One region of the Erythrobacter sp. LQ02-29 genome, then DNA from elsewhere that is predicted to be linked to it. Evidence: riboswitches for the same ligand, from Rfam matches in the RefSeq annotation. Region 1 holds a riboswitch; the other holds the start of a gene.
The links. A riboswitch is a leader RNA that binds a small molecule or an ion and turns the genes downstream of it on or off. The one in region 1 is predicted to bind cobalamin.

Region 1 (15,860 bases):
GCCGAACCGCTTGGTCCCCACATATTTCTTGCCGAGGAAGTTCTCGAACTGCTCGCCGCGGATCACGGCAGCCAGGATCGCGCGCTTCCCCTCGTCGGTGAACTGGATCGTCTCGTCGGGGCTCTCGAACCGCTCCTGCAGGAACCGCCGTTCCTCCACGTCGGAGATGTGCATGTATTCGAGGCCGACCTTGCCGCAGTAATCGGCACGGAGCTTGTCGACGATTTCCTGCGGGGTCGCCCATTCGAGGCCCAGCGTGCCACCGACATAGACCTCGCGCTTCAGCGCGTCGCCGGTGAAACCGTGCCAGTCCAGCTTCAGGTCCTGGGGAATCTCACGGTGGCTGAGTTCGAGCGGGTCGAGATTGGCGGAGAGATGCCCACGCACGCGATAGGTGCGGATCAGCAGCATCGCCCGGATCGAATCCGCCGCCGCCTGCTCGATCGATGCGGCATCGGTGGGCTTGCCCGCCTTCTTCGCCGCTTCCTTCACCGCGATCTTCATCGCGGTGGGATCGAGCGCTTGCGTCAGCTCGCTTTCGGACTCCACCCCGGTCAGCGGCCAGCGCGGGTTGCCCCAGCTCGGCCCCTGCTGCGGCCCGTCCTGGTCGCCCAGCTCGGGGAGGAAATCGTGTGCTTCGTTACCCATGCCGGGTCACCTTTTGCATAGCGCGTTTGTCGGCGGTGTATTAAGCCAATGCCCGAACGCCGCGGTCGGTCCCTGAACCCACCGCGGCGTGGGGAAGTGTCAGGCCGTTTCCTTCAGCATCGCGTCGAGCGTGGTGCCGAGTTCGCTGGGGCTGGGCGAGACGCGAATGCCCGCATCTTCCATCGCCGCGATCTTGTCGTCGGCGCCGCCCTGGCCGCCCGAGACGATCGCGCCGGCATGGCCCATGCGGCGGCCCGGAGGGGCGGTGCGCCCCGCGATGAAGCCGACCATGGGCTTCGACCGGCCCTTGGTGCGCTGTTCCTTGATGAAGGCCGCGGCCTCTTCTTCCGCGCTGCCGCCGATCTCGCCGATCATGATGATCGACTTGGTTTCCTCGTCGTCAAGGAACAGGTCGAGCACGTCGATGAAGTTGGTCCCGTTGACCGGATCGCCGCCGATGCCGACCGCAGTCGACTGGCCCAGGCCGACCTGCGTCGTCTGGTGTACCGCCTCGTAGGTAAGGGTGCCCGAACGCGACACGACGCCGACCGAACCCTTCTGGAAGATGGAGCCGGGCATGATGCCGATCTTGCACTCTTCGGGCGTCAGCACGCCGGGGCAGTTCGGACCGATCAGGCGCGACTTGGAGCCTTCCAGCGCCGCCTTGGCGCGCACCATGTCCAGCACCGGGATGCCTTCGGTGATGCAAACGATCAGCTCGATCTCGGCATCGATCGCCTCGCAGATCGCGTCCGCGGCGAAGGGCGGCGGCACGTAGATGCAGCTGGCGGTCGCGCCGGTGGCGTCCTTCGCTTCCTTCACCGTGTCGAAATTGGGCAGGCCGATATGCGTGCTGCCACCTTTGCCCGGCGTCACGCCTGCCACCATCTGCGTCCCGTAATCGAGCGCCTGCTGGGTGTGGAAGGTGCCGGTATCGCCGGTCATCCCCTGCGTGATGACCTTGGTGGAATTGTCGACGAGGATGGACATAGGTGGGTTATTCTCCGGGTTGGACCACGACGGCGAGGGCGACGAGGCCCTGTTCGTCGTCGTCTTCGAAAGTGAGGACGATCATGTTCGCGCCCTGTCGATAGATGGTCTGATCAGCGCTCGCGCCGTCTTCGTCCGCTTCCTCGCCCGCCGTTTCGCCGGCTCCGAAGGCGTCGGTGAAGGCCGCCTTCACGGCTTCCTTGCCCGCATCCCCTGCGGACAGGACGCCCATCGAAACGCATACCGGCGCTTCGTCCTGCGACTGCGGCACGATCACCAGCGGATCGCCGTCGCCACGTTGCAGGAAGGTGACGGGAATCGGCAGCGCGGCACCATCGCCGTCAGTCAGCGCGAGTTCGCTCCAGCCGGTGCCGATGAAGCGCGCGATATCCACCGCGCTGCCGTCGCTGGCCGCGGCGCAGGTCGTCGCCGCGTCGCGCAGGCTGGCCGCCTCGACATCGGGCAGGCTGTCGGTCGGATCGGCCGAAACGTCCTGCGCCAGCGCGGCGGAGGGGAGGGCGATGGCGGCGCAAGCCAGCGCCAGACCGCGGATTGAATGCGTAATTCCGTAAGCCATCACTTCACTCCTCGACAAAGGGGCTGCCCCCAACACGAACCGGGGAACGATACCGGCACCGTCCATGAACGGCGCCGGAACCGCTTCCTCGTCCGGCGCTCAGTTCTTCAGGCTGCTATCGATACCCTTGCACGCATCGAGGAGTTCCTCGACGGCGTCGGTCGATACCTTGAGGTTCGACTTCTCCTCGTCGGAGAGCTCGATTTCGACCACATCCTCGATCCCGTCCGCGCCGATGATGGCAGGGACACCGACATACAGGCCGTCGACGCCATACTTGCCCTCGACATAGGCGGCGCACGGGATGACGCGCTTCTGATCGCCGAGATAGGCTTCCGCCATGCTGATCGCGCTGGTGGCGGGGGCGTAGAACGCGCTACCGGTCTTGAGCAGGCCGACGATCTCGCCGCCGCCCTTGCGGGTACGGTCGACGATCTCGTCGATGCGGCCCTGGTCCACGCCCTTGATCTTTGCGAAATCCTTCACCGGGATGCCGTTGATCGTGGTGTAGCTGGTGACCGGGACCATGGTGTCGCCGTGGCCGCCGAGCACGAAGGCGTTCACATCCTTCACCGACACGTCGAATTCCCACGCGAGGAAGGTCGCGAAGCGCGCGCTGTCGAGCACGCCCGCCATGCCGACGACCTTGTTGTGCGGCAGGCCGGAGAATTCGCGCAGCGCCCAGACCATCGCGTCGAGCGGGTTGGTGATGCAGATCACGAACGCGTTGGGGCAATTGTTCTTGATGCCTTCGCCGACCGCCTTCATCACTTTCAGGTTGATGCCGAGCAGGTCGTCGCGGCTCATGCCCGGCTTGCGCGGGGAGCCGGCGGTGACGATCACGACGTCCGCGCCCGCGATGTCGGCATAGTCGTTGGTCCCGGTAATCTTGGCGTCGAAGCCCTCGACGGGTCCGCACTGGCTCAGGTCCAGCGCCTTGCCCTGGGGCAGCCCCTCGGCGATATCGAACAGGACGATATCGCCCATTTCCTTCTTCGCGGCGAGGTGGGCGAGCGTGCCGCCGATCATGCCGGAGCCGATGAGCGCGATCTTCTTGCGAGCCATAATCCTTGGACTGTCCTTCCTGCGCGCGGGACCGGATCGGTATGACCGGAGGCCGACCCCGTCGTCCCGCGAGCGGGGGGCCCGGATGATCGGGGCCGAGTTAGGCGTCGCGGGAGGGGAATGCAACCGGGAATAGTAGCGATCTCAGGCGGATGAATGACATTGGTTCGCAATTGCAATAAGCGCTGTAGCTGGAGCGCTCTCTCGCACCGTGGTCAGGGTTCGGCAACGCCGCGCCGTTGCCGTGAGCCAGCTACCCCAACCGCCGTTCGGTCGGATTCTCCGTAACCTCCGTCGGTTCGTCCGCAGGGCCGAAATCGTCGCGCTCGCGCGCCAGCAGCATCGACGCCAGATAGTCCGGCACCGCGCGGCTGAAATAATACCCCTGGCCGAGCGTGCACCCGGCCCGGGCGGTCGCGCGCGCCTGATCCAGCGTTTCGATCCCTTCCGCGACGATTTCGAGATTCAACTGCGCGCCCATTTCGGCCACCGCGCGGATGATCGCCTCCGCCTTGCGCCCGGCCTGCGGGCCAGAAACGAAGCTGCGGTCGACCTTGATCTTCGAGAACGGATATTTGTTGATGTAACCGAGCGAGGAGTAGCCGGTGCCGAAATCGTCCATCGCGAAGCGTACGCCAAGCGCGGAAAGTTCGTGGATGAAGCCATCTGTCCCCGCGCTATCTTCCACGAACAGGCTCTCGGTCACTTCCAGTTCGAGCCGTTCGGGGGCCAGCCCCGCATCGCGCAGCGCCGCCTGGATGCCCAGCGCCGCACCGGGTGCCTTGATCTGCAAGGGCGAGAGGTTGACGGCGACGCGGACGTCGTCGGGCCAATGCGCGGCGGTTTTCGCGGCTTCGCGCGTGATCCAGTTGCCAAGCGTGACGATCAGCCCGGTTTCCTCCGCCACCGGAATGAATTCGCCGGGGCTCAGTTCGCCCTTTTGCGGATGGAACCACCGCACCAGCGCCTCGAAACAGCGGATGCGACCGGTGGCGAGATCGACCACCGGCTGGAAGAACACCGACAGCTCGTCGCGCTGGATTGCGCCGCGCAGTTCCTCTTCCAGTTCACGCTTGCGGGCGAGGTCGCGGGTCATGGCGGCATCGAAGAAGCGGGCGCGGTCCCGCCCTTCGATCTTCGCGTGGTACAGCGCCAGATCCGCCGCCTTCATGAGCGCCTCCGGCTCGCCCGCATCCTCTGGCAGCAGGGCGACCCCGATCGAGGTGTTGATCTCCAGCCGGTCGCCGTCGAAGCGCATGGGGGCGAGGAACTGCTCCAGGAGCTGGTTGGCGAGATATTCCGCCGCGCCCCGATCGTCGACCTCGCAAAACAGCACGAATTCGTCGCCGCCGAAACGGGCGAGCGTCGCCGTGGCGGGCATTGCGCTGCGCAGCCGGTTTGCGACCTCTTCCAAGACCCGGTCGCCGATCTGGTGCCCGAGCAGGTCGTTCACTTCCTTGAACCGGTCGAGGTCGAGCCAGAACAGCGCCAATTGCCGGTCGGCCGGCACGCGCATCAGCGACTTGACCAGCGACTGGTTCAGGCCGGCGCGATTGGCGAGGCCGGTAACGACGTCCGTCAGCGCCAGCGATTCCATCTTGCGCGCCAACCGTTCGCTGGTCTGCGCCGCCGCGACCGAATCGCGCAGCGTGTTGAACACCGTCATCGTGATCGAACCCATCGCCGGGCCGACCATGATCATGGTCAGGGCCAGAACCACCAGCGCATGCGAACCGTCGAGCAGGCAGGCGATAATGACGGGCACGAAGGTAAGGCCCAGCTGGCCCAGCGCGATGTACGGACGGCCCGCATTGCGCGCGCAGATGCCGATGCCGTAGCACAGGGCATTGGCGACCATCAGCGTCATCACCGCGTCGCCCGGGCGATAATGAACGGTCAGGGCGGCGGCCATGCCGTAGAACAAGGCGTAGGAAAACGCCCCGATCTCGTAGATCCGTTCCAGATGGCGCGTGGTGTTGCGCACATCGTCGGGCGAAAGGAAATATGCGACCGCGACCCGCGCGGCGGCGATCGTAGCGAATACGACTGCAATGGCGTTGAACAGCGGACGATCGATGAGCCAAGCGGCGATCCCGACCGCCATCAGACCATTCAGCGCGCCGATCGCCAGGCTGATGGGCTGGCTGTAAAGCGACACGACAAGCAAATGGCGCGCCTGGTTCGACAGCTCGTCGTCCCGGCGACGCGCCTGTCTTCTACGACGCTTCCGCACACGCTCGAAAAGTCTCGACATTCTTTGCGGGATAGTCCCGGGCATCTCTCTATTTGGTTAATGTCGCTATTACTGGCATCGCCAGCGGTTGATGGGGGCCTATGCGGGTGTCATTTCGCGGGAGGAGCGAAAGCGGTCCGCGAGTTCTTCCGCCAGTCGGCGGTCCAGGGTCTTGCAGATGCCACGCCACCATTCGTAGCGCTCCCGATCGCCGGCGAAGAAGGCGGTCTCGGCTTCCTCGGCGGCTCGGCTCGCGGCGTGGAGCCCGTGCTGGGAAAAGTGACGCAGCGCGGCGTTCACCATCTTCGGGTCGGTGGCGAGGTTCTGCGAGCGATTGCCATTATCGTTCGCCGCCCGTGCGCTCGCGCGCCTGGAAAGAGCGCGCACGACTGGAGAAGGCGCCACGCTGCGCGCCGCCGCATAGTAGAACTTCATGGTGTACAACCCACCCCGACAGTGATCCCCGGCGACCGTAACCGCCCCTGAGCCACCTATAGTGCGTGCAGGCTAAGGCTTTGCTGCCGCGAAAGGTTTCATGTGCGTTAACATTTGCCCGTCCCGCCTCCGGCCTGACCGCGTCCGTAAACCGTCATGGCCAAATGCGCGTCAACACGCGCGCAAAGGCTTGCCGCGCGCAGGACCGGGCCCTAAGGGGCGCGCGACGTCACGGGTTGTCCGGCGGGCGAGGGATCGACCGGCGGGCCTAAGAGGGAAGAGGGTGGAATACCCTCGCTGCCCCCGCAACTGTGACCGGGGAGCGCGCCTTCCAACACGCCACTGTCCCGAGCAAGTCGAAGGGTGGGAAGGCGGACGGCGCGCGACGATCCGGGAGCCAGGAGACCTGCCTGTGCGTGTCGTTCGGCCGGCGGGCGGGGTGTACCGGTGGCAAGCGGAGCGGGCATTTTCGCGCCTGCATTCCGTCATGGGCGACATTTCGCACATGATGGAGAAGTTATGCGTAAATACCTGATACTCGGCGTTTCCCTGGCGGCGATCGCGTCGCCCGCGCTGGCCCAGCCGCCCGCACAGCCCCACGAAAACACCGATCCCTACGCGCTCGAGGAGACGGAGATCACCGTCACCGCGACCGGCACCCGGATCGAGGTGGAGGACACCGGCCAGCCGGTAACCGTGATCGGCCGGTCCGAGATCGAGAGTATCCAGGGGGCCGACGTCACCCGCGTGCTGGAACGCGCACCCGGCGTCACCTTCACCCGCAACGGCCCGCCCGGGGCGACCACCGGCGTCAACGTGCGCGGCGCGGAAACCGCGCAGCTGCTGGTGCTGGTTGATGGGGTGCGGCTGAACGATCCCTCCAGCCCCGGCGGCGGGTTCGATTTCGGCAATCTGCTGTCCGGCACGCTGGCGAAGCTCGATCTGACGCGCGGCTCCAACTCCACCATCTGGGGGTCGGACGCGATCGGCGGCGTGCTGGAGGCGACGACGCGCAGCACGACCGGGATCGACGCGAGCGCGGAATACGGCGCGCGCGACACCGTCTATACGACCGCCACGGCGGGCATCGGCGGCGATACCGGCTATCTCGGCATCGGTGGCGATTATTATCGCACCGACGGTTTCTCCGCCGCCGCCGTCGGCACGGAGCCCGACGGGTTCGAGCATTATTCGATCAACGGGCGGGCGCGATACTACCTCGACCCCGCCAGCGAGATCTTCGCCACGGCGCGCTACGCCCGTGGCGACCTCGATATCGACGGGTATCCCGCGCCGACCTATACCTTCGGCGATACTCCGGAGACCCAGCGCACCAAGCAGCTCTCCGGCGCGGTCGGCGCGCTGCGCGATACCGGCACGCTGTACCTGAAGGCCTATTACTCCTTCGCCGATACGGACCGCGATTCCTACGCTTCCGATACGAGCGACACGCCCGCCTACAGCTACAAGGGCCGGTCGGACCGCATCGACGCGCGCGGCGAATACCGGCTGATCGGGCCGCTGCTGGTGGATTTCGGCGGCAGCTACGAATGGACCTCGTTCGAAAGCACCTATGACGCGCGGCAGAGCACCGGTATCGGTGGCATCTACGCGCAGGCGGGGATCGAGTACGGCGCGCTGTCCGCCCATGCGGGTGTCCGCCACGACGAGCACCAGGATTTCGGCGGCGCGACCAGCTTCGGCGCGGATGTCAGCTATGCCATCGTGCCGGGACTGCGCCTGCGCGCCAGCGTGGGCGAGGGCTTCAAGGCACCCACGCTCTACCAATTGCTGTCCGATTACGGGAACGAGACGCTGGTGCCGGAAAACAGCACCAGTTTCGATCTCGGCCTTGCCTGGGGCGACCGCTCGAAGGACGGCTACGCCGCTGTCACGCTGTTCCGCCGCGACACCGACGACCAGATCGATTTCGTGAACTGCACCGGCCAGACCACCGGCATCTGCACGAACCGGCCCTTCGGGACCTACGACAATGTGGGCAAGACCCGCGCGCAGGGCGTCGAGGTGGAGCTGGGCAGGGATCTGGGGGCGAACCTGTCCACCCGGCTCGCCTATGCCTTCACCGATACCGAGAACCGGACGCCGGGCGATGCGCGCGAGGGCAACGATCTCGCCCGCCGTCCGCGCCACGCGCTGACCGCCTCGCTCGACTGGCGCTCTCCGCTCGCCGGGCTGGTGCTGGGCGGCGACGTGCGGCTGGTGAGCGACAGCTTCGACGACAATTTTAATGCCACCCGGCTCGACGGTTACGCACTGACCACGCTGCGCGCCAGCCTGCCCGTGGGTGAGCGGTTCGAGCTGTATGGCCGGGTCGAGAACCTGTTCGACGTCGATTACACGAGCGTCGTCGGCTACGGCACGCCGGGCCGATCCGCCTATGTCGGGGCGCGGCTGAAGCTGTGAACCCGCGCGGCTGGACCGCCGCTTTCGCGGCGGCGGCGCTGGCGGGTTGCACCGCCGCGCCGCCGGTGCGCCAGACCGGTGCGGCGCACCCGACCATTGTCAGCCTCAACCCGTGCACCGATGCGATCTTGGGCGAGATCGCCCCGCCGGGCCAGGTCCTGGCCCTGTCGCACTACAGCCGCGATCCGGCGGCGAGTTCGATGTCGGTCGCGCGGGCGCAGCGTTACGGCACCACCGGCGGCACGGTGGAGGAGATCGCCGCGCTCGCGCCCGACATGGTCGTGGCGAGCGACTTCATCGCGCCCGCCACGCGCGCCGCGCTGACCGACATGGGAATCCGCGTGGAAACCTTCGGCATCGCATCCACAGTCACGAACAGTCGGGCGCAGGTTACGCGGCTGGCGGAGCTGGCCGATCGACAGCGGGAAGGCGCGGCTTTGAATGCGCGGATCGCGGCGGCGGTGGCGCCCGTTGCCGATGCGCCGGTTTCGACCGTGTTGTGGCAGCCGGGCGGCATCGTTCCGGGCGACAACACGCTGGCGACCGAATTGATGGCCCGGGCGGGGCTGGCCAGCCTGTCCGTCCAGCGCGGGCTGCGGCAGGCCGATTATCTCTCGCTGGAGCGGCTGACGGTCGACCCGCCGCGCCTGCTGCTAGTGGCGGGGAACGAGCGCGGCCAGCGCCACCCGGCGCTGCGCGGGATTCCCGGCATGGAGGTCGCGCGCTTCGATCCCTCGCTGCTTTATTGCGGCGGCCCGACGATCATCCGCGCGATGAAGCGGTTGCGAGAGATACGCGCTCAACTTTCCACCCTACCGCCTGCGGGAGGGGCGGGGGGTGAGCCTCCAACGCTATCGGCCAGAGCGGAAGCCCACCCCGCAGCGACTAACTTCGCCGTTGGCGCAGCAAGTCTCGCTGCCCCTCCCGTGGACGGGAGGGGTGGATGAGTCGCCTCTCCGCCATTCTCCTCGCGCTGCTGGCGCTCGCCTTCGGGCTTTCGCTGCTGGCGGGGCGCGTCTGGCTCGACCCGGCGAGCACGCCCAACGCCGCGATCATTCTGGCCGAACTGCGCCTGCCGCGCGGGGTGCTGGCGATCGTGGTCGGCGCGGGGCTGGGCGCGGCGGGCGCGGTGATGCAGGGCTATCTGCGCAACCCGCTCGCCGATCCCGGCCTGTTCGGGATTGCGCCCGGTGCGGCGCTGGGCGCGGTGGCGAGCTTCTGGTTCGGTCTGACGGCCAATGCCTGGCTGTTGCCGCTGTTCGCGCTGGCCGGGGCCGCCGGGGCGATGGCGCTGCTGGCTGCCATCGCGGGGCGGACGGGCGGGATCGCGCTGTTCACGCTCGCCGGGCTGATGATCGCGAGCCTCGCGGGCGCCCTCACCAGCCTGGTCATCAGCCTCGCGCCCAACGCCTTCGCGATGAGCGAGATCGTGACCTGGCTGATGGGCGCGCTGACCGATCGCAGCTGGCGCGCGGTGTGGATCGCCGCGCCGCTGACGCTGGCGGGGATCGCCTGCCTGTGGCGCACTGCGGCCGCGCTCGACGCGTTGACGCTGGGCGAAGGAGCGGCCCGCTCGCTCGGCATGCAACCGGGGCGCACGCTCGGCTGGCTCGTCGTCGGTGTGGGGCTCACCGTGGGCAGCGGGGTCGCGGTGGCGGGCATCATCGGCTTCGTCGGGCTGATGGTACCGCATATCGTGCGCCCCTTCACCGACCGTATGCCGAGTTCGCTGATCGGGCCGAGCGCTCTGACGGGCGCGCTGCTGGTGCTGGTCGCGGACAGCGCGGTTCGGGTACTGCCCACGGTTACGGAGCTTCGCCTCGGCATCCTGCTCAGCCTGCTGGGCGCTCCGTTCTTCCTTTGGCTGCTGATCCGCATGCGGCGGGGCCTCGCATGACGCTCGCCGCGCGCAATCTCGTCGTGCCCGGTCGGCTGGACCGCGTCTCGCTAACGCTGGAGCCGGGTGGCATCACGGCGATCTGCGGCCCCAACGGGGCGGGCAAGTCGACCCTGCTGCAATGCCTTGCCGGGCTGCTGGTGCCCGGCACCGGCGATCTCGTGCTCAACGGCAAGCCGCTCGACAGGCTGCATCCGCGTGCCCGCGCGCAGGCGATCGGTTACCTGCCGCAGCAACCGCAGGTCGCATGGGACGTCGCGGTCCGGCGGCTGGTCGCGCTCGGTCGTTTGCCCCATGGCGATCGGGGCGACGCGATCGTGGCGGAAATCATGCGGCGGCTGGACCTGACCGACTTCGCCGATCGCCCCATCTCCACGCTTTCGGGCGGAGAGCGCGCCCGCGTGCTGCTGGCGCGCGTGCTGGCGGGAACGCCGCGCTGGATCCTCGCGGACGAGCCGCTGGCGGCGCTCGACCTTGCGCATCAGCGCACGATCCTGCGCCATCTGCGCCGCGCCGCGCGCGACGGCGCGGGCGTGGTAATGGTGGTGCACGACCTCGCCCAGGCGATGAACCACGCGGACCGCGTCGTGGTGCTCGATCGGGGCAGCCTGGCGGCCGATGGGCCCCCGGAGGAAGCGCTGCATCGCGATCTGGTGGAGCAGGTATGGAGCATCCGCGCGCAGTGGATCGGCGAACAGGGCCGCCGCGCGCTGATCACGCTATAGCCGAAACGAAGGCGGGTCGGGTCCCTTATGTAGAAACTCGGCCCGCCCTTGCAGGTTACGAAATGTAACTACTTGGTTACCGGAGTTTGCGCAGAGGCGGTGGTCTGCCCCGGAAGCTGGCCGTCCGACGTGGTTCCGGTCGCATCGCCGCCTTCGTCACCCGGGATCAGGCCGTGCGCCTCCAGCAGCGGCTTTACATCCGGATTCCGGCCCGCGAACGCCTCGTACATCTTGAAATAGTCCTGCGTGCCGCCTTGGCTCAGCACCGTGTCGCGGAAATGCTGGCCGTTCTCGCGCGTCAGACCGCCGTGATCGAGGAACCATTGGCGGCTGTCTCGGTCCAGCATGGCAGTCCACAGATAGCTGTAATAGCCGGCCGAATAGCCGGTCGGGCTGGAGAAGATGTGGTTGAAATAGCTGCTGCGATAGCGCGGCGGGACCAGATCGATTTCCAGACCCAGATCGGTCAGCGACTTGCGCTCGTAGGCGTCGACTTTCTCCGGCGTGTCGATCGCCTTCGCCTGCGCGGCGGAGAGCGAGTGCCATTTCATGTCGAGCAGCGCCGCTTCCACCACCTCGCCGAAGTCGTAGCCCTGGTTGAACTTCGCCGCCGCCTCGATCTTGTCGATCATCGCGGGCGGGATGGGCGCACCGGTCTGGTAGTGCTTTGCATAGTTCTCCAGCACCTCGGGATAGGTCGCCCACATCTCGTTCACCTGGCTGGGATATTCCACGAAGTCGCGCGCGACCGCGGTGCCCGACATGCTGGGATAGGTCTGGTTGGCGAAGAAGCCGTGCAGGGCGTGGCCGAATTCGTGGAACATGGTGTTCACATTGTCGAAGCTGACCAGCTGCGGCTGCCCGTCGGGGGCCTTGGGAATATTGAGCACGTTGTAGATGACGGGCTTCGTCCCGTAGAGTTTGCTCTGCTCCACGAAATTGCTCATCCACGCGCCGCCGCGCTTGGACGGGCGCTGGAAGGGATCGAAATAGAACAGGCCCAGCTCCGACCCGTCCTTGTCGTAGACGGTGTAGGTCCACACGTCCGGATGATAGGTCGGGATGTCGGTACGCCGCTTGAAGGTCAGGCCGTAAAGCTTGTTCGCGGCGAAGAAGACGCCGTCTTCCAGCACCTTGTCCAGCTGGAAATACTGCTTCACCTGGTTCTCGTCGAGATCGAAGCGTTCCGCCTTCACCTGGTTGGCATAGCGATACCAGTCCCACGGCTGGACCTCGTAATCCCCACCATCGGCCTTGATCGCGGCGTCGAGCATCTGCGCATCGCGCCGCTGCGTCGCGGCGAGGGCCGGGACCATCTGGTTCATGAAGCCGAGCGCGGTCTTCGGGTTCTTCGCCATACGGTCCCACATCGCGTAGGTCGCCCAGTCGGGCTCGCCGAACAGCGCCGCCTTCTGTGCCCGCAGCGCGGCGATCTTCGCCAGCAGCACGCGGGTGTCGTATTCGGGATTGGTGCCGTCGGCGCGGTGGATACTGCGCATGAACAGCCGCTCGCGCACATCGCGGTTTTCCAGGCTGGGGAGCAGCGGCTGCTGGGTCGTGTTCTGCAGCGCGATGGCGAACTTGCCCGGCATCCCCTTTTCCGCCGCCAGATCGGCCGCGGCCTTGATCTCGCCATCGCTCAGCCCCGCCAGTTCCTCGCGCGTGTCGACGATCAGCGGCTGGTCGTTGGTAGCGGAGCGCACGTCCTGGCCGAATTCGGTGGTCAGTGTCGACAGCTCGGTATTGATAGCCTTCACCTGCTCGCGCTGCTGCGCGGTCAGCTTCGCCCCGGCATGGACCATGCCCTTGTAGGTTTCCTCCAGCAGCTTGGCCTGCTCGTTGTCGAGGCCCAGCGTGTCGCGCCGGTCATAGAGCGCCTGCACGCGCGCGAAGAGCGCCGGATTGAGCGAGATCGAGTCCGAATGGGCCGACAGCTTCGGACTGATATCGGTATTGATCTGGTCGAGCCGGTCGGTGGTGTTCGTGCCCGTCAGGGCGAAGAACACGGTCGCGACGCGGTTCAGCATCCGGCCCGATGTCTCCAGCGCGACGATGGTGTTGTCGAACGTCGGCGCGGCGGGATTGTTGGCGATCGCATCGACCTCCGCTTGGTGGATCGCCATGCCTTGCTCGAACGCCGGAACGTAGTCGTCTTCGGAAATCTGGCGGAAATCGGGGGCGTGGAACGGCAGCGTGCTCTCGCTCGCGAAATAGCCTGTCCCTTCCGGAATATCGGCACCCGCCATCACCTCGGCGTCGGAAGTATCGGCAACGGCCATGTCGTTCTCCATCGTGGTCGCGCAGGCCGACAGGGCGAGGGCGATACTGGTAGTGGCGAGGATACGGGCTTTCATGAAGTCTCTCTCCGGCAAACGTCGTGGGTGGTCCCCGGTTTCGCGAAGGCGGCGGGGAAGAATGTCTTGTCTAGCGAACCGTGCTTGAACCGAAGATTGATTGCGATTGCAACCGCCCTGCGCCCGCAACCCGGTGACAGCGCGCCGGTTACAGCGCCCCGGTCACAGCGCCCCCGTTCACAGCGAACGACGCGATCCGTCGCCCGCGGCGTGCCGGGCCGCCGCTGCGGCCTCGCCCAGCGCCTGGTGGTTGACGGTGACCAGACGCGGGCGTCCGCCCTTGCGGTCGACCACCAGCCACAGCGATCCCAGCTCGAAGAACGCGCCGCGATCCGGCACCACCGTGAGCTGCGACAGGTCGAGCCGCTGGAGCAGGGCCAGCATGCGATGGTCGAAGACGGTGTCGAAGGTTGCATCGATCGCCGCGGGATCGGTGATTTCGCGCCGGTCCCCGCGACCATCGATGAACAGCAGCGGCATCCCGACCTGTTTCAGCAAGGCGGCGCGGTCGCCGCTCTTCGCCGCGTCGCGAAGCGTTTCGATCGCCGCTTCGAATTCGCTGGCGGTCGTTCCCGTCGCGCAGGAAATCGCGCCTCCATCGGCCGCATCGTGCGCCCGGTCGAAAGAGGCATCGGGGTTTTTCTGTTCCTGCCAAACCACCAGCAGGCAGTCCTCCGCCGGGCGGACATCCGGCGCGCGCACTATCTGCGCCAGGGCTTTCTCGGTCGGTCGCGGGTCCGCGCCTTCGTTGCGGGAAGCGGGGCCATCGGAACACCCGGCGACGAGCAGCGCGGATGCCGCCAGCGCGCTAGCTGTTGACGAGCCTCGGGTTCGCATAATTTCCATCCAGAAAAATATTGGCGCGGCGCTCCGACCGATGGACAAGGCCCCCGGCGACCCTGCCGCCGGCGCTCGTGTAGTCGAGTTCGCGCGCGATGCCATCGTAATCTCCGGAAGCGATCGCGGCGTTGAGCATCGGGCTGTCGTCCGGCCCGGCGCCCCCTTCGCCGACATTGAAGACGAGGTCCACCAGCGCATCGAACTCGCGCTGGTAGAGGGGCAGATTGCCGACCAGTCGGGCAACGGCTTCCTCGGCGGTTTGCAAATCCTGCTTGAGGAATGCGAGCGCCTGTGCCCGGGTGATCCGGTCGCCGACCTGAAGGCCGTCGGCAGGGGTGACGAGATGGCCGACTCCCACCGTGGGATGTCCGGCGACGTCGCGGTAAACGGTCAGGCGCATTCCCTCTTCCTGCGACAGAGCCTTCAGCAGCTCCGGGCTGGCGGACTGGAACAGCGCCGGTTGGCGGTGGATGCGTGGATTGTTCGCCATGTCGAGGTCGTAGGACCAGCCATTGACCAGCTCTGACGCCGAGCGCGGCATCAGCTCTTCCGGCAAGGTGTTACCGATCAAGCCAAGCGCCATGGCCCCGGCGACCAGCGGCACCGAGGCTTCTCGCAAGGCCTGACCGCCGGAAACACGCGCTCGGAAGCCTCTGGCGCGGTTGCGCAAGCGCTCGCGCTCGCGACGACCCCGGGATTTCAGCCGCGATCGGCGGGATGGCTGTGGGTGGCTTTGCGCACCGCTCTGGGGCAAACTCGTCGAGCTTTTACGCGAATTCTTGAATCTTCGTCCGATGGGGGAGGTTATCTGGGGCCCCCTGCGCGGCAGCTGCGCCTTGGCTGAGCTGGGAAACTAACGAACTGGTTCATGGTCATCGTCTCGTCTGGCGGGCGCAAATCTCGCCCTGCGGATAGGTTTCTCGTGATATCAACGGTCCGGAAGCATGTTCGGTCCACATTTCGCCGATGCTGAGCCACGGCCCGGGGAGCGGGCGTATCGCTCGTCTCCACGGCGAATCGGGCATTTCACCTTGACGGCGGGGTACGATCGGCCATCAATGCGCGTGATCCAAGGGGGACAAATTTCATGCATTTTCGCTCGCTTTCGCTCGCCGCGCTGCTTCTGGCCGGCACCGCTCCAGTTGCCGCGCAAAACGCGCCGCCGATCGTCCAGCCGGGCGCGCCGGGGCAGCAGGGCAAGGCGCTGAGCGCGCAGGAAGCGAGCGACCTCGCCGACACGCGCTTTTCACCCGACGACGTGAAGTTCATGCAGGACATGATCGTCCACCACCAGCAGGCGGTCGACATGGTCGCGCTGGTGGACGAGCGCACCAATAACGAAACGCTGCGCGCCGCCGCCGACCGCATCCGCGCGAGCCAGGGCGACGAAATCCAGTTCATGCGCGACTGGCTGGAACAGCGTGGCCGGACGGCACCCGACCCGGCCCACATGCAGCACATGCAGCACGCCGGCATGGGCGACATGGCCGGGCATCACGCCACGATGCAGGGCATGGCGACGCCCGCGCAGATGAAGGAACTGGCCACGCTGAAGGGCGGGGCCTTCGACCGCATGTTCCTGACCCTGATGATCGCCCATCACGAGGGCGCGATCGACATGGTGGATGATCTGCTCGACCAGCCGGGCTCCGCCTACGATCCCGTGCTGTTC
Region 2 (15,860 bases), 270 kb from region 1:
TGACCACGGAGCGGGTGCGGATCGCAGCCAGCGCGACCAGCAATGTCGCGATCAGGGCACCCGCGACTGCAGCCAAAGGCAAGACGAGTGGGCCTGCGGTCACGAGACCGAAATAAAGCACGAAAGTCGCGAAGAGCGCGGCAGTGGCGGACACGCCGAGAATGCCCGGCTCGGCCAGCGGGTTGCGCAGAAGGCCCTGCAGGGCTGCCCCGCTCATTCCCAGTGCCGCGCCGACGAACGCGGCAGCGAGCGCGCGCGGCAGGCGGATTTGCCAGACGACCAGCTCGTCACCCTGACTCGATTGAAATGCGAGAGCAGCGAGCACCCGGTCGAGAGGCAAGGGCACCGATCCGAGCGCGACCGAAAGGACCAATGCACCCGTCAGGCTTGCCAGCAGGATGGACACCGGCCGATTCATCGCGTCTTCTCCCCCGCTTTCGCCAAAGCTTCGACCGCGTCTAGCAAGAACCAACCGCCGCATGAGGTCCACGATCCCTCCAGCGGGACGACCGGCAGTTCGCGCAACTGCGCCCGCGCCACCGGATGGCGCGCCGCACTCCAGTTGTCGCCATGGTTGGTCGCGCTTTCGAAAAAGGCAGCCGCGATCAGGTCGGGGCGCTCGTATACGAGGCGTTCGAGCGGAAGGGGGTTCCAACCGGCACGGTCCTGAAAATTCCTGAGGCCGGCCGCGACAAACAGTTCATGCACGAGTGTTCCTTCTCCAGCCGTCACACCAGCGGGTGTCATGTAGAGGACTTCGCGAGGGGGACTGGGCCGATCGGCCAGCGCCTTCAGTCGCCGATCCATCTCGGCGACGAGTGCTGCGGCCTCATTCGGCTTACCCAGTTCGGTCCCCACGCGCAGCACTTCGTCCCGCACTTCGGCAATCGATTGGGGGAAGCCAATCTGCACGACCGGCACGCCCGGTTCCTGCATGAAGTCGGCGATATCGTGCCCACCGCCATATGTTCGCACCACCAGATCGGGCTGCAGCGCCAGAACATCCGCAGTGCGCGGACGGACCGTGGGAATCCCTGCCGCCTCCGCCCGCATGTAGGAGAAGCGCTTCCCCGCATCGGGCGAAAGCGCGAGGATATCCTCTCGATCCGCGAACTTCAGGACATACTGGTCGGCGCAATAGTCGAGGCTGACGATCCGTCGCGGCGCCTCCGCTCCTCGCTCCGCCACCTGTGAACAGGCACAGAGCAAAAGGCACGCCAGCGCCGCGGGGATCGTCCGAACCATCGATTACATCCGGTAGCGCACGCCGCCGAACACCGCACGACCAGGTTGGCCGTAGCGGAAGATCGTTTCATACTGCTCGTCGAATAGGTTCTCTATCCGACCGAAAATTTCGATCTGCTCGGTAAGGCCAAAGCTCGCCCGAATATCGGTCACCACATAGCCATCGAGGCGGGTGGTGTTGGTGGCATTGTCGAAGCTGTCGCCCGCCACGAACACGGTGGCACCGATGCCGATGCCGTTCTCAATGCGGTAGTCCGCGACCAGACTGATCGTGTCTTCGGCGCGGCGCGGCAGGCGATTGCCGGTGATGTCGTTGCGGGCATCGATCGTGGTGTAGTTCAGCGCGACATCGAAGCCGTCGACCGGACGAAGCGCAAGGCCAAACTCCCAGCCGTCAGCGCTGGCCAGCGCGATATTGTCGTATGTTCCGGAAGGGCGGGGATTGGCGGGATCCTGGCACGCTGGGATGGGATTGCCGGTGCAGCCGACGAAAGCGATGAGGTTCTCGGCATCGCGTTCGAAGTAAGTGAAGCCGATCTGGGCGCGGCGATCGAGGAAGCTGTGCGTGATGCCGATATCCCAGCTTTCGGACTCCTCGGGTTCTAGCGCGGTATCCCCGAAATCGCTGAACAGTTGGAACAACGCGGGCGCCTTGAAACCTTCGCCGAAACTACCGCGCAACACGGTATCGCCGCCGTTGGGCGAATAAGCACCACTGGCAGCGAAGGTCGTGTTGTTGCCGTAGGTTTCGTGATCGTCGTAGCGAACGCCGCCTGTCAGCGAGAGCCCCTCGATTGGAGTCAGGTTCAGCTGTCCGTAGACCGAATTGATCCACACATCGTCGCCGGTCGCAGGAGCACCGAAACTGGAACTGCGATATTCCGATTCCTCACGCTCGGCACCGAACACCAGCGTCGCAATCTCGGCTGCGTCGAACACGCCCTGATATTCATAGCGCACGTTCTCGCCGAAGGCATCAAAGGTCTCGGAATCCGTATCGAAGCTGAAATTCCTGCGGTCGATCCGGGTGTAGGCGATACCCAGTCGATTGCGAAAACGCCCGTCCAGAAAGTCTGCGTTGATGCCCGCATAGCCGACCAAATCTTCCCGATAGGAAACCTCGTTGGTGTCCCCCAGGCCGGTAGCGGTGAAGCCGTCGATCTCGACCTCGCTGTCGGCATAGAAACCTCGCAGATCGATCGAGAAATTCTCACCCAGCGCAATATCGAGCTTGGCGTTGGCACCCAGGCTTTCAAAGCCGTCCGGCTCGGTGCCGCCGCGCGCTTCGCTGAATGCCGAAATGCCATCGGTGCGATAGTAATTGCCGCCGACACTAAGGCCTACGGGACCAAACCTTCCCGACACATTGCCGACGAGCTCCGCAGTATCGCGCTCCCCATATTCCGCGCGAGCGAACACCCCGAGCTCCTCGGTCGGTTCGCGGGTGATGAGGTTCACGACGCCGCCGATAGCCTGGCTGCCGTAAAGGACGCTTTGCGAACCACGCACCACTTCGACCCGTGCGATATTGCCTGTCAGGGCAGGACCGAAGTTGAAGCCGCCACCGGTCGAAGAGGGGTCGTTGAGCTTGACCCCGTCGATCAGCATGACGGTCTGGTCGCTCTCGGCACCACGGATCGAGACGCCTGTGTTGGTTCCGATGCCGCCATTGCGGTTGAAGGTGACGCCCGGGACTGTGCGCAGGATGTCGAGCACTTCACTCGGCTGGCGGTTTACGATCTCCTCTTCCTCGACCACGGTAACCGAGTCGCCAACTTGGCTGATCGCACGTTCGGTGCGGTTGGCCGTGACCACGATCGTTTCGGAGTTCACTTCCTCGTCTTCAAGAAGATCGACCGACTGGGCAAAGGCTCCAGTCGAACACAGTGCCACGGCCGATGCCGCGACGGACAAATAGAATGCGGATTTCATTGACATATCCAAAGCCATCCCACGCGGAGGCCCCGGTGCCCGCATGGTCAACTCGACAGATGGCCCGCCGCGGCTCGCACCGAGCCGCGACTCCGGAAACCGGCCTGACTGTCGTTACTTCGGAAAAGAACTTTCCTGTCCCAAGGGGCTGGACCCGGCCCCGGACGAACGACGCGACGGCAGGTCTCCTGGCTTGCCGATCAACGTCTTCGAACCGTCTTCCCGGCGCCACCCAGTGAAGGGTTTAGCCAGTGACATGTTGGTTCGGGACTTCTGGCTCACAGTTGCGGGCACAGCGCCGGTATCGCACCGGCTTCCCTCTTAGCTTCAGGTGATTTCGCACCTGCAGCACCGTCTGTTCGCGCCAATGCTCGCTTGGTCCGTTGCTGTCAATCCTTGCCTGCTAGAGGTCGATGCCCTGCTGCGCGCGGATCCCGGCATGATAGGCGTGCTTGATTTCGGCCATTTCGGTGACAGTGTCGGCATAGTCGATCAGTTCGGGCTTCGCGTCCCGCCCGGTCAGGATGATCCGGGTATCGCCCCGGCCTTCGAGCACTTCGATCGCTTTTGCGGGCGTCAGGTATTCGTAGCGCAGCGCAATGTTAATTTCGTCGAGCACGACTAGAGCGTAGTCACCGCTTGCGATGAGTTCACCGGCCTTGGAGAGAGCTTTCTCCGCGGCTTCGATATCGCGATCCTTGTCTTGTGTGTCCCATGTGAAACCATCGCCCATGACGTGCCAATCGACGAGATCGGGAAAGCGCGCGAAAAACTGCTTTTCGCCCGTCTTCCACTTTCCCTTGATGAATTGCACCACCGCGACTTTCTGTCCCCAACCCAGCGCGCGGGCGATCACTCCGAAGGCCGAGCTCGACTTGCCCTTGCCATTACCGGTGTGGACCAGCACGAGGCCGCGCTCAGGATCCGTGAGCTCCCGGCGCCGCTTCGCTTGCGCGGCCTGCAGCTCCTTCATCTTTTGCTTGTGCGTATCGCTGTTGGTCTCGCTCATACGACCTCTTTTGGTTCAATGGTGAGGGACTGGCCGAAGCCGAGTTCCATTTCAAATGGGTTCGGTCGGCCAAGAGCTGCGGCAACGCAACGGACAACACCAAGATGTGTGACGGCAAGGATGTCACCACCAAAATCTGCCGCGTCGCGCAGATAAGCTCGCACTCTTTCGATCATCTGTGCAACACTCTCCCCCCCATGGGGTCGCGCACCTTCGACATCTTGTGCCCACGCATCGATTTCACTGCGCGAAATGGCGTCCCACGGCAGCATTTCCCAGTTCCCAAAATCGATTTCCATTAGCCTCGGGTCGGCATGGACCGGAAGGTCGAAATACACGGCCAACCGCTCAGCCAGCGCGGTGCATCGGATCAACGGGCTGCTGTCGATCCGCGCGAAGCTTCCAGGCAATGCGTTCATCAGAGCGCTGAAGCGTCCGTCGTCTAAGGGTCTGGTGGTCACGTCCGACTGGCCGTAGCACGTGCCCTTAGCGATCTCAGGCTCACCGTGACGCAGCAAAGTCAGAGCCATGCCAGCATGCCGAGATAGAAGCCGACTTCGCTGATCTGCTGCACCCCGCCGAGGCAGTCGCCGGTATAGCCGCCCAGCTTGTGCTCGAAGAGCAGCCGCGTCGTAACATGGCCTATCGCAAGGCCGGCCAAGCCGCATAGTGCAGAGCCGGGCCCAAGAATGGTCGCACCGATTGCGGCCGCAGCGATCCCGGTGAGCGTCGCCACCACCAGCGGCGCTGCTCCGATCCCCTTCGCAACCGGCTTGGCGATCCCCTCGGCCCGTGCGTAACGACTTGTCGCGATCACGATCACCGCCGACAGGCGCGAGGCTCCGTGCGCCATGGGCAGAGCGGCGAGTGCGACCATGAAAGGGAGTTGCGCCAGCGACGCGATCTTGAGCAGCAGAACTATGAACAGCGCTGCGGCTCCGAAGGTGCCGAGCCGGCTGTCGCGCATGATCTCCATCATTCGCTCCGGCGTTGTCGCTCCTTGCCCGTCGAACAGGTCCGCCAGGCCATCTTCGTGAAAGGCACCCGTGGCCAGCAAGGTAGCGGCAGTGCTTAAGATCGCTGCGATGTAGGCCCCGCCGATCGCCCAGCCGAGCGCGAAAGCAGCAGCGCCAATTGCGCCGATCAACACACCGACCAGCGGATAGAAGCCCGGCGCGGCCTCGAAATCGCGCTCGTCCAGCTGCGCCGCAGGTAAGGGAATTCGCGTAAAGAAAACCCACGCGGCCAAAGCGGCGGCGAATGGTCGCTTCATGAGATCGGGGAGGCGCCGGACACCCCGGCCTGCGAGAAACTTGCCATGCCGAAAAGCGAGAGCGCGGCGCGGATGATCGGCACGGCCAACAACGCGCCGGTCCCTTCGCCCAGCCGCATATCGAAATCGAGCAGTGGCTCGGCTTGGAGCCAGTCGAGCAGCGCCCGATGGCCGTGTTCTGCCGAGCGATGCGCATAGACAAAGGCCCGTTCACAGTCTGGCTCGATCGCCCGCGCAAGCGCGGCGGCAGCGGTCGCGATAAAGCCATCGACCACCACAAGTTTATTCGATGTCCCGGCGCCAGCCATCGCACCCGCCATCGTGCCGATCTCGAAGCCGCCGACCTCGGCCAGCGCTTCAACCGGCGCAAGCGCTCCAGTTCGCGCAGCTGCGCGTTCGAGAACCTCTTGCTTGTGCGAGAGACCGGTATCGTCGAGGCCCGTCCCTCGCCCGACGAGTTCGGCCACGGAAATGCCGCTTAGGTTGTGAGCAAGTAGGGCCGCAGAGGAAGTGTTCGCGATGCCCATCTCGCCGAAACAAACGATCTTGCTTTCAATACCGCACGCGAAATGTCGCCCTTGCGCAATCGCCTTCCTTGCCGTCTCGGGCGACATCGCAGGCCCTATCGAACTGTCGGCCGTTCCCCCTCCTAATGACAGATCGATAAGCGCATCGCGTCGGCGCGGCGGATGTGCGATTCCGCAGTCAACGACGGTCATCGGTATGTCGAATTGCGCCGCGATGACATTTGCAGCGGCTCCGCCGGCTAGAAAGTTGGCGACCATTTGGCCGGTAACCTCCTGCGGGAACGCGGACACGCGCTGTGCGGCAATCCCATGATCGGCTGCGAAAATGGTCAACGATGCTGAAGCATTCGACGGAGTCATGTCGCCAAGAATCGCAGCGGCCTGAACTGCAAGGCTTTCGAGCCTCCCCAATGACCCTATCGGTTTGGTCTTGTCGTCGATCAGGCGCTGGAAGTCGGCTCGGGTCATACGATGCGCGTCTAGCGAATACGGAATGGCTTTGGAACGGCATAACAAAGCCATGCGCAATGAGCGCTTGTGGAGGTCCATTGGCGAGGGCAGGGCCGTTTTGTGAGCCCAAGCAATATCGCCACAGCGGCGTGTTGAGCAAACGGCAGCTTTCATGTCGCGAGGCGAACCATGATAATGACCGAAATTGGGGCGCAAAGCAGCCATAATGGTTTCAAGGAGGCCGCCCCGACAGGCCGTTGCGGCCTCCCCCCTTTGTCGTGACGCGATCGCCTAGCTGACGTTCGAGGTTCGCGAGGCACTATTTAGCAACGCCTGCAACCGCTCTTCCGCACGCTGTATCCCTTGATCTCGGTCCGATGGCACTCGGCGTAAATGCACGATTTCATTACCTTTTGCCCGGAAGCTGCCTTTCCTACCGATCGGCGGAAGCACCAAAGCCCGGCCATTCCCCTCACTAATATAGAGGCGGCAGCCTGAGATAATGTGAGTAGCGCCGTCACGAGGCGCATAAAGGGTCAATTCGACGAACCGATATTCGCCATCGATCCTCTCAAACCCAAGGTGAATGATGTCTTCGTCGCTGTCTTTTGCAGCCATTGCCACCTGCAGTGGATTGTCCGGAGTGCGTCGATCTCCCGCGGCCAGCGAAAGTCCTGGCTTCAGCACTTTCCCTCGCAGCAACATCTGGTGAATAGCGCCGAGATAGCGGGCCATGATGTGGTTCTCGGATTCGAAGTTCATCGTAATTTTCCTTGAATTTTCATCCCCCGATCCGGGGACATTTCCACCTCCAAAATCTTTCTGCCGCACAAACGATATCCCGCAGGCCGGACGTGCTGCGGGATATCTGATCAGTTGTGCCGTCCGCTGCACCATCGGGTTTCCGAATTAATGGTGTCTGGTGCGACGGCGTGCGAACGAACGTCGTCACATGCTTTTTTCAAAGTCTGCACCGCATCTCTGCCGCCCCTGTTTAGGAGTTCGAGCTCTGCGCACGCCGAGGTTCAGCGCTGATTTCCAGGGCAACCCGGTCCATGTAGATTACGATTAGGCGGATCTTCCTTGTCCAATCGTGGCACCTCACGGGCACTTATCGAGGTGATCCTCCCATAATTCGCGAAGGATATCCTGGCCTCCGTCGTGGAGCAGCTCCTGATCATACGCCCCATGGGCGAGGCCAAGGCCCGTAAGCACTTTTGGCACGATGCAAAGATGAGCATGCAACGGATACGGGGCGCCGATCGCTCCAGGGCTATGTAAAACGACCACCGAAGCGACTTTGCGGGAGCTGGCTAAAGATACGGCGTAAGACCGCGCTCGCTCCCAAGCCGTATGGAGGCGATCCATGTCCCCCAAAGGCAAGGTGACGTATGTCAGGAGACCTGCTTCGGTGGGGGACACGAATTCATCGGCCTGCCGAAGAAGGACGTCTGGATCACGCAGCAGGTCGTCCGCTTTGGCCGGAAGAACGACCTCTACCTTCTCGACATTTGGCGACCAGACCGATCGATCGCTGACGTCGATATGGGTGCCGACGTGGCACTTTCTCCAGCCAAATTCATGCGCGGAATTCTCTCGTCCTCGAAATGTCTTGCGTAGAACACCGAAGGTGAAACCATCAGATGACCCTTGCGGATTCGTATACAGCCAGGTCAAAGGGTTTTGCTCACTGACCTTCTGCGAAGATTTGGCCGTTTTCGCTTGCGGGCTGCGTTTCTTGGCGGCCATCAGAATGACACCCCCCTGAGGAAGCGAGCGATTTCGGCATCCGCGCGCTGACATCCCCTCACCAGCTCAGCTTCTGATGTCGGGGCTTGCCAGTGAACCTCAAGGCCGTTCTCTCCGACGGACACATAATGGCCACCCCGTTGCGGAACGAGCCAGAGCGATTGATCGAATCGGCAAGGAAGCATGTGCGTCATAAGCATCGGCTCCACGGGAGACGAGAGCACGATGTCGGCCTCGCACGGGCGGTCGCCAGCCAACAACCTAAGCAGCAGGACGTCGCGGTCCTGATCGACCGCTGTCTTCAGCATGGCAAGATCTCTACGCTCAGCGTCGGCGGTGCCGGACATTACGAGGCGGCATTCGGGAACATCGAGCGTCCCGTTTGGAAGGCCCGGTAGATTCCACGTGGCCACTGTGGAGGCGGTCAGTTCCATCAAAGGGATTGCGAGCAGCCGTTCGCATGGCGGTAAAGGCCGTGAGGTTTGTTCAGACATATAGTATTAGCTTTCACTGGAGGGTCACCGGCCTTTGTTGACCAGATCAGGCTGACTCCGATTTTCATCTTCAAGCCAGCTTCGCTTTTCTCCGCTTCAGCTATCCCGACCGCGAATATTGCGGTCGCCGTTCTTACCTTTCTTTTGTCTCGTCATTTTGGGCCTACGATGCCGCAAACCGTTTGATAACAGGCACTGACGCCGAGCCAATAGCCGACGGTCACCGGAATAGCCTCGGTCAAAGCCAATGGCGGCCTTCGCGTCGGTTTGGGAGAGACGTCGCTAACAGTGCGCGCGTTCGTGGATTCCGAATTGCGCGGGATTTCGGCGATGGGAGCGACCGGCATCGTTTCCGCAAACAGTTCTTCGAAGGCGGCGGAAACCCGCGCTCTATCCTCCCGCATTTGAAGGGCCAGTTTGGCTTGATCGACTTTCACCGCTATTTCGGACAGAGCTACTGCACGCTGTCCTTCGCGTTCGGCGATCTCGCGCGCTTTCCTGCGGAGTTCGGTAACGACACGCAGCTTCGCTTTTTTCACTGCCTGTTGAACACGTTCGACGGTCGCACGAAGGTCCGCCGCGATCGCGAGCAAACGGTGGATTTCATCGACTTTCTGTTCGGCAGCGAGCAGGCGCCGGTTCGCCCAAGTTTTCTTCTGGCCGACCTTCGTTTGCATCGAAGGCTCAAGACCACGTGCACCATTCGACAAGGCGGTATAGCGCTTGCCTAGATGCGCGGCGTGCAAAGTCGCATTGATGTCGCGAACCACGCAGCGCCGCCGCTCTCTGATGCCGTCCTTGGTGTTTATATCCCCGACCTTGCTGATCCCGAATTCCCATTCGTAGGGAGCGATCCGATCCGAGGGGCGCAGGCTATACATCAGATGCAGGTGAAAGTTGCGCTGGTCCCCGCCGCGATCCGGCTTATGGATTGCAGCGACGTAAGCTAGGCCCCTACGCTCGAGCCGCTGGGCGATCCGCTTCACCATCCGCCTTCGAAGGCGCGGGGATGCCTCGCATGGAAGTTCAATGACCTCGGTGATATAGACATTGGCATTGGCGCGATCATGCCTCTCTACGGCTTCGAGCGCCCGCCAGAAGGTCCGCATTTCGTTCCGATCATTTGCGACGCTGCTGCGCCATCCGAGTTCGCCGTCCTCCAAGCTATCATGGGCTGTTATATACAGGCTGGCGCGCTCGGCTTCCCCGGCCCGCCAAGCGCGGTCTTTCTTTGACGCAAAGCCTCGAGGCACGAACTCAAAATGGATCGAGGACATTCCGTCGGCACCGCGTCGAGAACTGGTCCCCCAATTCCCCACGTAAATTTCCTTGATGCTCCTGTTCGTTAGCTTTCGCGGTGTGCGGCTTGAACCGCGGGATCGATCTTCTGATGCGGCACGCACTCGCACCCGGCGGCGCATGAAGGCCTCCGCCTCGCGATCCGAAATCCGTTTTCGACGCCGACGGGCGCTTTCAGCGAGCCCCTCTTCTCGTTCATTTGCTTTGCGTGTCTTCAGATTCTGCGCGCTGCGAGCGTCCGCAACTGCGGCCCGCAACTCGGGCGACCCACTCCTGATTTGACGCATCGACAGTTGCACAACGAGGCTCGGCTTCCTGATCCTTTTTCGAGGGGGGTGGGCGCATTTGGGTTTCTCGACAGAAAAACCCTTTGTTGCGCACCACCCCCCTCTTCCTTCCTCCTCCTACTCGCTGTTTCGTCAGGGGGCGGTGATTCCTACCCCCCCCGGCCGTCTCCTCAGTTGTCACACTTTTCAAACTGGAATGGTAGTGAGCTAGCTCCGCGGGGGCATACCAGTGCGGGTTCCACGCGATTGCTACCAAGCGGCTGCGAGCAATTCTGCTTGTTGAATCACGGTCTGCACGGCTGCGTCCTGCAGATCCGGCGGATAACCATATTTGCGCAGGATGCGTTTCACCAGAACACGCATTCTCGCGCGGGCCGATTCACGGTGCGCCCAGTCGACACTGGCGTTCGCCTTGAGGTTCTCGACCAGTTCAGCAGCGATGATCTTGAGGCTGTCATTGCCCATGATATCGACCGCGCTCTCATTGTCCGCCAGCGCTTCGTAGAAGGCGATCTCCTCGTCGGATAACCCCTCCTCCTCGCCTCTCGCCAGTTTCTCGCGTATCTCTTTCGCGAGTTCGATCAGCGTCTGAAGCACCTCGACGGTGCTGACCGCATTCGTGTGATAGCGTGCGATGGCGGCCGTCAGCCGTTCGGAGTATTTCCGGCTTTCGACAGCGTGGGTTTGTGACCTGGATCGGATCTTATCGGCGAGCAATTTCTTAAGGGCTTCGAGCGCCAGATTGGGCCGCTCGCTATCGCGCATTTCGACCAGGAACTCGTCGGACAGAATCGAGATGTCTGGCGAGGCCATACCCGCCGCCTGCAGGATATCGACAATTTCCGTCGAGACGACCGATCTGTCGATAAGCTGTTGAACCGCGAGTTCGCGATCCTTCCGAGATGTGGACGCGCCGCTACTTTTGACCAGAGCGGCCCGCACAGTCTGATAGAAAGCGATCTCGTCGCGGATGGCCTTTGCTTCATCGCTCGCAGACGCCAAGGCAAAGGCCTTGCTTAAGGCCAAGACCGAATCCTGGAAGCGTCGATGTGCGGCCTTCCTTGCTTCGTCGGTTGCCTCCTTCTGCGCCGCTTTTTGCTGACGAGCCAAAATCCACTCGATCGCCGCGGCAAGACATTTCAACCGCTGGCTCGGTGTTCCGTGCATTCCCGGCCCGCAATCGAAGCCATGGAACATGGCACTGACGATTTCGAAGCGTTCGAGCATTACGCGGATCGCCAGCTTTTCGTCGATACCGGTCTTTTCGCGGTCGGATGGCGAATAGATACCAAGCGCTGCTTTCAGGTTTTGGGCGATACCGATGTAGTCGACAACGAGCCCGGCTTCCTTATCGCGAAAAACGCGGTTCACGCGCGCGATGGCTTGCATCAGACCATGACCTCGCATCGGCTTATCGATATACATCGTGTGCATCGACGGAGCATCGAAGCCGGTCAGCCACATATCGCGCACGAGCACCAGCTTGAGGGGGTCAGTCGGATCCTTGGCACGTTTAGCCAGCTCATCTCGGCGCGCCTTCCCGCCTATGTGCGGCTGCCATTCCTGCGGATCCGAGGCGCTGCCGGTCATCACAACTTTCACCGCGCCCTGCGACACATCGTCGGAATGCCATTCCGGACGTAGAGCGACAATCTCATCGTAGAGCGCCACGCAGATACGGCGGCTCATGCAAACGGCCATGGCTTTTCCGTCTAACGCCTCCAGCCTTCGTTCGAGATGTTCGACCAGATCGTTTGCGACGAGCTTCAACCGGGCCTTTGAGCCCACCAAACGCTCGACTGCGGCCCACCGCGCCTTCAGCTTTTCCTGATCAGAAGCAGCCTCGTCCTCGGTCAGTTCTTCCACCTCGGCATCGATAAGCGGCACCTGATCTTCCGGCAGTTCTATGCGCGCTAATCGACTTTCGTAGTAGATCGGCACGGTGGCCCCGTCTTCGACCGCGCGGCTGATATCGTAGATATCGACATAGTCGCCGAACACCGCAGGGGTGTTCACATCATCCTTTTCGATCGGTGTTCCGGTAAAGCCGATGAACGAAGCGCTGGGCAGCGCGTCACGCAGGTATTTCGCATGGCCGTAAGCCCGCTTGCCGGTTCGCGGATCGATACGCGCGCGAAAGCCGTATTGCGAACGGTGCGCTTCATCCGCCATCACGATGATGTTCTGGCGTTCGCTTACAGGTGCAAGTTCATCCTCGCCCTCGGCCGCCGCAAATTTCTGGATCGTGGTGAAGATGACACCACCCGCCGCCCGGTCGAGCTGGGTGCGCAGATCGTCGCGGCTATCGGCCTGCACTGGCTTCTGCCGAATGAGATCGCTGCACATGGCAAATGTGCCGAACAGCTGATCATCGAGATCATTGCGATCGGTGATGACGACGATGGTTGGATTTTCGAGAGCCGGATCGCGGACGAGCAGTCCGGCATAAAACGCCATTAGCAGGCTCTTGCCCGAGCCCTGGGTGTGCCAGATCACTCCGATCTTCTTGTCGCCCGGTTTCTGTTCCGCCTGGCTCGGCAAACCGTATCTGAGGGGACTTTCACGCAGCGAACCACCGCCACGGTCGGTCGCGTAGGGGAGTGCTCGCAGGGTTGCAGACAGTGCGTTCCGGGCAGCGAAGAACTGGTGATAGGCCGCAACGATCTTGACGATGCCGTTGCCAGTATCACCGAAAACCGTGAAATCGCGCAGCAGGCGAAGCAGGTTGCCCCGGTCCAATACCCCTTTGATAAGAGTTTCGAGCTGGGGATCGCTTGTAGGCGCGATTGTTTCGCCGTCGACCGAACGCCAGGGCATAAAGCGCTCCTCATCCGCAGTCAGAGAACCGGCTCGCGCCTTGATGCCGTCAGACGTGACCAAGACAGCATTAGATCGAAACAGCGAAGGTATTTGCGCCTTGTAGGTCTGGAGTTGGTTGAAGGCGCCGGACAAGGTTGCGTTCTCATCGCCTGGGTTTTTCAGTTCCAGGACACCCAGAGGCAGGCCATTGACGAACAGCACCACGTCTGGGCGGCGATTGTGTCCCTGTTCAATGACCATGAATTGATTCACTGCCAGCCATTCATTGTGATCGAACCCGTCGCTACCGCCGAAATCGATCAGGCGAACCCGGTCGCCGCGCATATTGCCGTCGTCGTAAAATTCGACGGGCACGCCCTCAACTAGGTATTGATGAAGCCGCCGGTTCTCTTCCACCAGCGATGGCGTTTCGCTTGCTAGAACGCGACGAATGCCCTCTTCGCGCGAGTCAGCGGGGATTAATGGGTTCAACCGCTCCACCGCATCGCGCAGACGGTCGATCAAGACCACATCCTGGTAGGCAGCGCGCAAAGGCTGCTGACTGTCCGGAGACACATCAGGCCCGTGCGTGATCGTCCAGCCCAATTCACCGAGCCATTCGAGCGCCGCATCCTCGACGTGATCCTCGACGAACTTGCCCACTAGGCGAGCTTCTCAAAGCCGCGCCGCACTACGCCCGCCATAAGATCCCGTCTTTGTCCAAGGAACTGGTCGTAAGGCATGGCTTCCCATCCCATCGGCAAGCCGTGGGATCGATGCATTTCGGCCCAGTCCTCATCGGAGAAGCGAACCTTGATCTGCGGCACATATTCCTGCGGCGCCTTGGCGCTGATGTCGATATTGTCCGGCCATTCCACCAAGGCATAATTCGCCATCTGGTTGCGCATCCGCTGGTCGCTCACACCTTGCGCTTCAAGCCACGCCTTGGGGAACAGATGGTGCCGCTCCAGTGCCCTCTTCGTCGTCTTGATGGCGGGGTCCAGCATATCGGAAACGGTCTTGTGCGAGAAGAGCACGGGCGCACCCAGCCGGTTCTGTGCAGCGAAGAACGCGAACAGCTGCGGATTGCGGGCAGACGAACTGTCGAACTGCGATGGCAGGGTGATCTGCCAGAAATCATTGGTCAGCTCGCTGGTGATCTCTCCGTCGAGCCACGATAGGAAGGCTTCGCCAGTATCGATGTCACGAATGCGAGCGAGATCGCCATCCATCACAGTTTCGGGCGAACTGGTGTAGCGACCGGTTAGGGACGCGAAGAAAAACCAGCGACCGATTGCCCGCTGCAATTGATGTTCGGCCAGGCCGAAACGAACCTTGCCGATCAGGTAGAAGGCATAGCCAAACAACAGCGCATTGGTGGATGAAACGAGCTCGCCGCTGCGGAAACCTGAGCCCACCAGCGCTTTGAAATACTGGTGCCAGTTGTTGAGGTTGAGGACGTGCTCCTGCGCCTCGGCTAAAATGTCGAACTGGTCCTGTCTGCGCTGCGGATCGTATTCGCCGGTGTCCGGGTCCTTGCCGCGTAGAACCTGATACACACTCTTCAGTCGGCCACGATTGAAGGCCAGCGCGACCGCCACGCGTAGCAATTGGTCCGGATCGGGCTCAAGAAAGTGATTGAACGGGGACGTATCCGAACCCTTTGCCGGGACGCGGGCGGCCCTGCAGAACTGCTCGAGATCGGTGCGCCCCTTTTCCCAGAACACCGACAACAGGGTGAGGATGAAGTCGGCTTGGTTGAGCTTCACCCCTTCGCTGTTGATGCGGACGAATATGTCGGCGACCTGCTCTTCCTCGACCGACTGCGCGATTTCCAGCGCCGTGAACGGGTATTTCTGCAGATCGAACAAGCGGTCGAGATTGTGCGCGATGTGCTCTTCCTCGGCGTCGGTCAGTTCAACCTTCTGACCCAACTTTTCGATGAAGCCATTGACCAGCTTGCGGCTGGAAGCACCCGATGACCACAACTGTGAGATGTTGGGAATCCATTCGGGGTCGCGCCGGATGGCCGCATCCGCCACCTCGAATTTCCCATCGCTAGGGCGAAAGGCGATTTCGATCTGGCGGTAGCCGTAATTTTCGTCGAGCACCTTCTGCCCGCGGAATACGGCATAGAGTGAGGTTAGCCGCTGCTGCCCGTCCACGATTAGTCGCGCGGGCACATCGCGCTGCTTTTCATCGAACCCGATCTGCTTCGCGCCGCTTTCAACCGCGTTTTCCCAGAACAGGAGGTAGCCAACCGGAAAGCCGCGATACATGGAATCGAACAGGTCGCGAACCTTGGCGTTCTTCCAGACGAAGGGGCGCTGGATATCGGGCAGACCGATATCTCCGACGTCGATGAAGTGCAGCAGGCTGGAAAGGTCGTAATCGACGCGCTTGAAACAGGTCTTCAATTCACTCACGCGCACCCCCTGCTGCGTAATCGATAGTTTGCGAACTTGCTCAAATCGCGATCAATCGCAATCCCTTGCAAGGACTTACGGACGGCCGTTGCGATGTCGCCCCACTCTTCTGCACCTTCGGCCAGCGCAGTTTCCAACAACTGGCGTTCGGAATGATCCAGCTGGTCGATGTGCCACGCTATAATCGGATCGACGGTTTGGTCGAACGCCGCTTCCAGCGTCGGATGCGGGCCGTCCTGCACCTCTCGACAGTATTCGTCCCAGACGGACTTGAACCGGTAGTCGTCTCCAAAAACGCCGCTTGACGGCATACGCTGCAGGCCGTGGATTACTTTGCGGGTAAGAGCCTGGATGCGGGTATCGGAGAACC

Region 2: another riboswitch for cobalamin. It lies ahead of MKP08_RS10355 (TonB-dependent siderophore receptor); the one in region 1 lies ahead of MKP08_RS09095 (TonB-dependent siderophore receptor).

What each region holds. Positions count from the first base shown of each region.
Region 1 is NZ_JANCNT010000001.1:1,817,320-1,833,179, forward strand. Features, by position in the region: gene MKP08_RS09065 (2-oxoglutarate dehydrogenase E1 component) at 1-648, opposite strand, end outside; gene sucD (succinate--CoA ligase subunit alpha) at 748-1,638, opposite strand; gene MKP08_RS09075 (hypothetical protein) at 1,646-2,215, opposite strand; gene mdh (malate dehydrogenase) at 2,315-3,280, opposite strand; gene MKP08_RS09085 (bifunctional diguanylate cyclase/phosphodiesterase) at 3,534-5,534, opposite strand; gene MKP08_RS09090 (hypothetical protein) at 5,613-5,948, opposite strand; cobalamin riboswitch at 6,177-6,377, shown strand; gene MKP08_RS09095 (TonB-dependent siderophore receptor) at 6,468-8,372, shown strand; gene MKP08_RS09100 (ABC transporter substrate-binding protein) at 8,369-9,319, shown strand; gene MKP08_RS09105 (iron ABC transporter permease) at 9,316-10,269, shown strand; gene MKP08_RS09110 (ABC transporter ATP-binding protein) at 10,266-10,994, shown strand; gene MKP08_RS09115 (M3 family metallopeptidase) at 11,063-13,348, opposite strand; gene MKP08_RS09120 (hypothetical protein) at 13,526-14,185, opposite strand; gene MKP08_RS09125 (lysozyme) at 14,157-14,792, opposite strand; gene MKP08_RS09130 (DUF305 domain-containing protein) at 15,276-15,860, shown strand, end outside.
Region 2 is NZ_JANCNT010000001.1:2,083,270-2,099,129, reverse strand. Features, by position in the region: gene MKP08_RS10365 (iron ABC transporter permease) at 1-418, opposite strand, end outside; gene MKP08_RS10360 (ABC transporter substrate-binding protein) at 415-1,245, opposite strand; gene MKP08_RS10355 (TonB-dependent siderophore receptor) at 1,249-3,177, opposite strand; cobalamin riboswitch at 3,338-3,548, opposite strand; gene cobO (cob(I)yrinic acid a,c-diamide adenosyltransferase) at 3,581-4,186, opposite strand; gene cobC (alpha-ribazole phosphatase family protein) at 4,183-4,716, opposite strand; gene cobS (adenosylcobinamide-GDP ribazoletransferase) at 4,707-5,459, opposite strand; gene cobT (nicotinate-nucleotide--dimethylbenzimidazole phosphoribosyltransferase) at 5,456-6,454, opposite strand; gene MKP08_RS10330 (hypothetical protein) at 6,728-7,198, opposite strand; gene MKP08_RS10325 (hypothetical protein) at 7,538-8,185, opposite strand; gene MKP08_RS10320 (hypothetical protein) at 8,185-8,619, opposite strand; gene MKP08_RS10315 (MobA/MobL family protein) at 8,832-9,956, opposite strand; gene MKP08_RS10310 (type I restriction endonuclease subunit R) at 10,515-13,727, opposite strand; gene MKP08_RS10305 (DUF262 domain-containing protein) at 13,727-15,490, opposite strand; gene MKP08_RS10300 (hypothetical protein) at 15,487-15,860, opposite strand, start outside.